Regions from separate parts of the Streptomyces sp. NPDC058008 genome, predicted to be linked through region 3. Evidence: riboswitches for the same ligand, from Rfam matches in the RefSeq annotation. Region 3 holds a riboswitch; each other region holds the start of a gene.

Region 1 (2,254 bases), on a different contig from region 3:
CACCGCGGCGGTGCGGGCGCGGACGGCCGGGTCGTGGGTGACGGGGGAGTGGGCGCGGGACGCCAGATCGGCCCGGTTGGCGGCGAGTTCGGCGGTGACGGCGCCGACCCCCTGGGTGAGGCCCCTGGCCAGGGTGACGATCTCGGCGGTCTTCTGCCGGGCGAAGGCCAGCCAGCGCAGTACCTGCGGCTCGACGTCCCGTTCGGCGGTGGCGTCGAGGGGGACGTGCAGCAGGGAGCAGGAGGAGGCGACGTCGACCCGCCCGGCGAGGCCGAGCAGCGTCCCCAGGGTGGACAGCGACTTCTCCAGATCGTTGATCCAGATGTTGCGGCCGTTGACGACCCCCGCGACCAGGCGCTTGCCGGGCAGTCCGCCGACGGCCGCCAGGGCGTCCAGATTCACGGCGGCGCTCTCGGTGAAGTCCAGCGCGAGACCCTCCACCGGAGTCCTGGCCAGCACGGCGAGCGCCTCGCCGAGCGGGCCGAAGTAGGAGGCGACGAGCAGCTCGGGCCGGTCGTCGAGGCTGCCGAGACCCCGGTAGGCGCGCTCGACGGCGTTCAGTTCGGCGGGTGTGCGGTCCTGGACGAGCGCGGGCTCGTCCAGCTGCACCCACCCGGCACCGGCCGCGCGCAGGTCGGCGAGGACCTCCGCGTACACCGGCAGCAGGCGGTCCAGGAGTGTGAGGGGGTCGAAGTCCGCGGACACGCCGGGGGCCGGCTTGGCGAGGAGCAGGTAGGTGACCGGGCCGACGAGGACGGGCCGGGCGTTCAGCCCCAGGGCGAGTGCCTCCGTCAGTTCGGCGACCTGCTTGGCGGAGTCCGCCGAGAAGACCGTGTCCGGCCCCAGTTCCGGCACCAGGTAGTGGTAGTTGGTGTCGAACCACTTGGTCATCTCCAGTGGTGCGACGTCCTGGGTGCCGCGTGCCATCGCGAAGTAGCCGTCGAGCGGATCCGCGGCGACCGCCTCGCGGTGGCGGGCCGGCACGGCTCCCACCATGACGGTGGTGTCCAGCACGTGGTCGTAGTACGAGAAGTCCCCGGTGGGCACCTCGTCGATCCCGGTCGTGCTCAGCTGCCGCCAGTTGTCGCCGCGCAGCCGGGCCGCGGTGGCGCGGAGGGCGTCGGCGGTGACCCGCCCCTTCCAGTAGCCCTCCACCGCCTGCTTCAGTTCCCGGTTCTGACCCTGCCGGGGGTAGCCGTGGACGGTGGACCGCGCGGTCGCGGTCGTGTGCTCGGTGGTCACGGAGATCTCCTTCGCGAGATGAATCCCTGAGATCCCGGGGACGGCACGAGCGCGCGAAGGGGTGACGTACCGGGACGTGAGGCGTCGTACGACGCCGTGACGGCCTGGTAGGTACGCCGACCCGCCCTCGAGGTCACCGGGATGTCCGCGCACGGATGGTCCGCGCGCGGGCAGTTGGCAGGTCTTCGGACTCGCGGGCACGTCCTGTGTGAGGACACCTAGTGGCCGTCGCTTCCCAGGCCCGGTACGTCGGACCCAGTGCGTATGACGGCGGTCGTTCCCGCTCACCGCTGCGGGGCAGTCCCGGATTCCCACCGGGTTCCCTCTTACGACGCATCCCGTCTGGCGGACGGGGCGAACCAGCTGCACGCGTCAGACTACGGGGCATCCGGGCGGCGCGAGGCGCCAGGTCCAGCATGCGGATGGACCGGGCGCCGGACCGTGGCCGACCGGCGGGCCGGGGCCGGACGCGCCGGACGGGCCGGCGTCCGGCCGTCAGCGGAGGGCGATTCCGCGCCCGTGCCCCCGGACGCGTGAGGCCCGCCCCCAGGCGCCGGCAGGGCGCCCGGCCGGGCCTACGGGAGGCCGGTCCGGGCGGCGGATAATTCGAAGGCCCCCTTGAACGCCACCCGTTAGGGTGGCCCGATGGCGTCGATCAAGCAGGTCCAGATCACCTTCGACTGTGCGGAGCCGGAGCGCGTCGCCCGATTCTGGTGCGAGGTGCTGGGCTACGTGGCACCGGCGCCACCGGAGGGGTTCGCCACCTGGGCCGACTACGAGGACACGCGTCCGCCGGAGCTCAGGGGAGCGTCGTTCTCGTGCGGCGACCCCTCGGGCGTGGGCCCGAGGATGTACTTCCAGCGCGTTCCCGAGGGGAAGACCGTCAAGAACCGGGTGCACCTCGACGTACGCGTCGGCACCGGGCTCGTGGGGGAGGCGCGGGTGGCCGCGCTCGAGGCCGAATGCGCGCGGCTCCTCCCGCTCGGAGCCCGGCGGGTGCACCTGCTGCTCG
Region 2 (2,254 bases), on a different contig from region 3:
ATGCCGTTGGAGTGCCCGTTGGTCCCCCGGATGAGTGAACCGCGGGCGCGGATGCGGGAGTAGGAGAGGCCGATGCCGCCCGCGTGCTTGGAGAGGCGCGCCACCTGGTGGTAGCGGTCGTAGATCGAGTCGAGCTCGTCCAGCGGCGAGTCCAGCAGGTAGCAGGACGACATCTGCGGGTGGCGGGTGCCGGAGTTGAAGAGGGTGGGGGAGGAGGGCAGGTAGTCGAGCCGGTTCATCAGCCCGTACAGCGCGGCCACCTCCTCCAGGGCGCGCTCGGAGGTGTCCTCGGCGAGGCCCGAGGCGACGCGCAGCATGAAGTGCTGCGGGGTCTCGACGACCTCGCGGCTGAGCGGGTGGCGCAGCAGGTACCGGCTGTGCAGCGTCCGCAGGCCGAAGTAGCCGAAGCGGTCGTCGGCGCCGTCGGCCAGCGCCCGGTCGACGAGGGCGTCGAGGGCGGTGGCGTGCAGTGCGACGAACTCGGCCGTGCGGTCCGCGATCAGTCCCTCGCGGTGTCCGACGGTGACCGACGCCGAGAAGGAGACCGCTCCCTGGCCGGCGGCCTCGTCCGCGATGGCCCGGGTGAGGAGCCGCGCGGCGAGCCGGGAGTAGGCCGGGTCCTCGGAGATCAGGCCGGCGGCCGCCTCGGTGGCCAGCGTGCGCAGCTCCGCCTCGTCCGACCGGGCGTTGCGGCCGCGCAGCGCGGCGGCGGCGACCCGTCCGGGGTCGGTGTCGGGGAGGTCGGCGGTGAGGCCGGTCAGGGTCCGCAGCAGTGCGGTCCCGGGCGCGTCGGTCGTACGGCCTTCGGATTCCGCGGCTGAAACCGGGTCTGCTGGCGCGATGGTCACTGGGGCTATCCCTCGCTCGGCTCAGGGCCTGCGGGAGCGGGGCAGCCGGACACGTGGACACCCGGGGGAGGGCAGCACGGTGCGCACGGCGTCCACCGGCCCTCCGCGGGGCCCGGACGTCTCTGCGTCCGGTTCGGTCGAGCCGGACGCACTGTCGACAGGTCTTCGGACTCCGCGGTGCGCAGAAGCACACCGATCACACCGTTGCGGGACAGTTCCGGATTCGCACCGGATTCCCCTGCGGCGACAGCGAGGTCGAGCATACATGTGGGGGCCGCCGATTGCTGCGGCCCCCACATGTAGTGTCGCGACGGGTCGGAAGGCCGGGCGGGACGCCGCCGGGGCGAGGCCGGGGACCGGGCCGGGGGCCCGTTCCGGGGCCCCTCCGGGGCAGGGGCGCCGGTGGATCCGCCGGGTGGCCTCCGCGGACGGCCGGGCTGTTCCGGGGAGTCCCACCGGCCCCTCGCACGGCCGTCCCCGGCGGGGAGAGCCCTGCCGGGGACGGGACCGTGCGCCCTACAGGCGTTCCAGCGGGGCGTGACCGCCCGGCGAGCCCTCCGTGGCCGGCGGGAGCTCGGCCTGGACGCCGGGGTCGCCGACGTCCGCCGTGTAGTCGGACGGCGCGGTCTCGTCCACACCGGCCGGGGCCTTGACGGCGTTCAGGACGAAGGTCAGCACGACCACGACGAGGATGTTCAGCACGATCGCGGTGAGACCGATGTAGCCGATCTCGCCGATGCCCGGGATCTCCTTCGAGGAGCCGCCGAAGTGCTTCTGCGTCGGGCTGGCGACACCGTACGCGGCCACCGTGCCGTAGACCATGCCGACCGCCCAGCCGGCGATCAGCGCCCAGCGGTGGAACCACCGGGTGAACAGGCCGCCCACCAGGGCCGGCATCGTCTGGAGGATCCAGATGCCGCCCAGCAGCTGGAAGTTGATCGCGACCGTCTTGTCCATGGTGAGGACGAAGGCGAGCGCGCCGACCTTGACCAGGAGCGAGACCAGCTTGGAGACCTTGGTCTCCTGGGCCGGGGTGGCGTCGGGCTTGATGAAGTCCTTGTAGATGTTGCGGGTGAAGAGGTTCGCCGCGGCGATCGACATGATCGCGGCCGGCACGAGGGCGCCGATCCCGATCGCGGCGAAGGCCACGCCCGCGAACCAGTCGGGGAACATGTTCTCGAACAGCTGCGGGATGGCCAGCTGCCCGTTGTCCACCTTGATCCCGGCGGCGATCGCCATGAACCCGAGCAGGGCCAGCAGACCCAGCATCAGCGAGTACAGCGGCAGGATCGTGGTGTTGCGCCGGATCACCTCACGGCTGCGGCTGGAGAGCGTCGCCGTGATCGAGTGCGGGTACATGAAGAGCGCCAGCGCCGAGCCGAGCGCCAGCGTGGCGTAGCCCCACT
Region 3 (2,254 bases):
TGGCGGCGCTCTCGGCCGTCTGCGACTTGCGGGTGAGGTCGCCGACGACCAGCACGTCGGGGTTGCGGTCGGCGACGGTCTCCCAGTTGATCTGGGGCCACTCCTCGTGGGTGTCGTCGAAGACGTTCTTCGCGCCGATCTCCTCGGTGATGATCCCGGGGGCGCCGCAGCATCCCGCCAGGTAGGGGGCCTCCGCGTTGGCGAACCAGTAGAGCAGGGTGGCGTCGGACGCGTCGATGTCCGCGGTGGCCCGGTCGACGCGGTCCCGGAGGCTCGTGACGAGCTTCTCGCCGCGCTCGGGTACGCCGAACACCGCGGCGAGGTCGCGTACTTCGCCGTAGACGCTGTCCATGGTCAGGCGCTCGGTGCGGGAGCCGTCGCTGCTGCCGGTGTTGTCCTTGCCCGCGCAGTCGGTGGGTGAGAGGTAGGTGGGGACACCCAGCTCCTCGAACCGGTCGCGGGTCGCGACACCGCCCTTGCCGAGCGTGGATTCGAAGGAGGCGCTGACGAAGTCGGGTTCCTCGGCGAGGACCTTCTCCGAGGAGGGCTGGTTCTCCGCGATGCGGGGGACCCCGGCCTCGTCCTTCTCCAGGCCCTTCATCACCGGGTCGGTCCAGGTCGCGGTCCCGGCGAGCCGGTCGGCGAGGCCCAGGGAGAGGAGGATCTCCGTCGATCCCTGGTTCAGCGAGACGGCATGGCGCGGAGGCGCGTCGACGGTGACCGTGCGGCCGCAGTTCTCCAGCGTCACGGGGAAGCCGGCGGCGGACCCCGCCCCCTCGGCCCGCCCGGATGTGCCCCCGTCCGTGCCGCACGCGGTCAGGAGGAGGAGTCCCGCGACGAGCGGGGCGGTTCGGCGTACGGTGCTGGCTATGGGCGGCACGGAGTCCCTCGGCGTCTCTGGGCCCATGCGCGGAGCCCGCTACGGTGTTCCGCTCCCGGTGCGGAAGCGGGTGCCAGCAGGTCTTCGGACTCGGGTTCGTCCGGACGGAGCGCCTTCCCGGTGCACCCGAGGGTGTCCCAGTGGCCGTGGCCCCGCCCGTCCCCCTCACCGCTGCGCGTCAGCTCCGGATTCGCACCGGATTCCCTGACTCCACGTGGAGTGTGACTGGCGCCTGCAAGCTATCACGCGGCGTGTCGGCGGCTCCCGGGGCCGTCGCCGGTACGAGGGGGCGGGACCTGCCCCGCCGTACCGGCGGCGGCCGTCGGGTGGTTCAGCGCTTGTGGTGAACCGATTCGCCGCAGTCGGTCCGGGGCTTCCCGCAGCGGCGGGCGAGCACGGACGTCGTACCCCAGTAGGCCAGCAGGACCGCGCGCAGGCCCAGGATCTCCAGGCGCTCGCCCAGCCTGCCGCACACCGCCTGTTCCCTCGGCGCGCTCACCGGGCGTCCGCCGGGGCGGTGTTCCAGGAGCCCTCGGGATCGTCGTAGGCGTCCGCGTAACCGGGTCCGGCGATCGGCCAGTCGGCGAGCAGCGCCTCGGGCAGGGCGAAGGCGTCGGCCAGTTGGGGGGCGTGCCCGGCGACCGCGGCGATCAGCTCCTCGGAGGTCTCCGCCAGGGCCTCGACCTGGGCGCCGTTCAGGAGGCCGGCGGCCAGCAGATCACCGCTGTTGCGGGCCAGCCACTCGACGGCGAACAGCCGCTCCAGCTCTCCCAGCCGGTCCCTGGCGGCCCCTTCGGGCAGCGCGGCGCGCGCCTCGGCGTAGGCTTCGGCGGCCTGCCGGTAGGCGTAGGCCTCGACCCCGCGCAGGGCGTGTCCGGCGGCCGCGTTCCACCGCCCCCGGGCGTCGGCGTCCGGTGCCCGCAGTGCGCGTTCCCTGGCCCGGGCGAACCAGATGTCCTGCACGGAGGCCAGGAGCGCGCGGAGGTGGCGGGGGTCGGCCAGGTCACCGGTGTACGGCACCGGGGTGTCCTCCCGGCCCGGCTCGGCGGCGAAGAGCATGTCGCCCGCCGCCTTGGCGTACAGGGCGATGTTGTCGCCCTCCGCCGTGATGGCCCCCTCGACCCCCGTGACCAGTTCGGTCATGCCGTTGTTCTCCAGCAGGGCCTGTGCGCCGCAGCGTTCACGGCTCTCGACGATGACTTCACGGGCCCGCCAGGTGATCCACGCCTTGGCGACGTCGACGAGCCGCGCCGCGTCGGCCCGGCCCTCCTCGTCCGTACAGGCCTCCCAGCGCTCCTGTGCCCTGCGGTAGAGGAGGCTCATCGCGAAGACCGTGGCCATGGCCGAGGCCAGCGGTCCGTGGTGGGTCCGGTG

What was found. Region 3 has a riboswitch for cobalamin ahead of ACFVS9_RS16155 (ABC transporter substrate-binding protein). Riboswitches for the same ligand answer to the same signal wherever they lie in the genome.
Region 1: linked by a shared signal. The riboswitch ahead of metE (5-methyltetrahydropteroyltriglutamate--homocysteine S-methyltransferase) and the one ahead of ACFVS9_RS16155 (ABC transporter substrate-binding protein) in region 3 are both predicted to bind cobalamin.
Region 2: linked by a shared signal. The riboswitch ahead of ACFVS9_RS29145 (ribonucleoside-diphosphate reductase subunit alpha) and the one ahead of ACFVS9_RS16155 (ABC transporter substrate-binding protein) in region 3 are both predicted to bind cobalamin.

Annotation. Positions count from the first base shown of each region.
Region 1 is NZ_JBHVQX010000006.1:81,371-83,624, reverse strand. Features, by position in the region: gene metE (5-methyltetrahydropteroyltriglutamate--homocysteine S-methyltransferase) at 1-1,242, opposite strand, end outside; cobalamin riboswitch at 1,401-1,621, opposite strand; gene ACFVS9_RS07855 (VOC family protein) at 1,888-2,254, shown strand, end outside.
Region 2 is NZ_JBHVQX010000036.1:68,731-70,984, forward strand. Features, by position in the region: gene ACFVS9_RS29145 (ribonucleoside-diphosphate reductase subunit alpha) at 1-848, opposite strand, end outside; cobalamin riboswitch at 987-1,123, opposite strand; gene mctP (monocarboxylate uptake permease MctP) at 1,365-2,254, opposite strand, start outside.
Region 3 is NZ_JBHVQX010000014.1:70,676-72,929, reverse strand. Features, by position in the region: gene ACFVS9_RS16155 (ABC transporter substrate-binding protein) at 1-907, opposite strand, end outside; cobalamin riboswitch at 938-1,125, opposite strand; gene ACFVS9_RS16150 (hypothetical protein) at 1,212-1,379, opposite strand; gene ACFVS9_RS16145 (acyl-CoA dehydrogenase) at 1,376-2,254, opposite strand, start outside.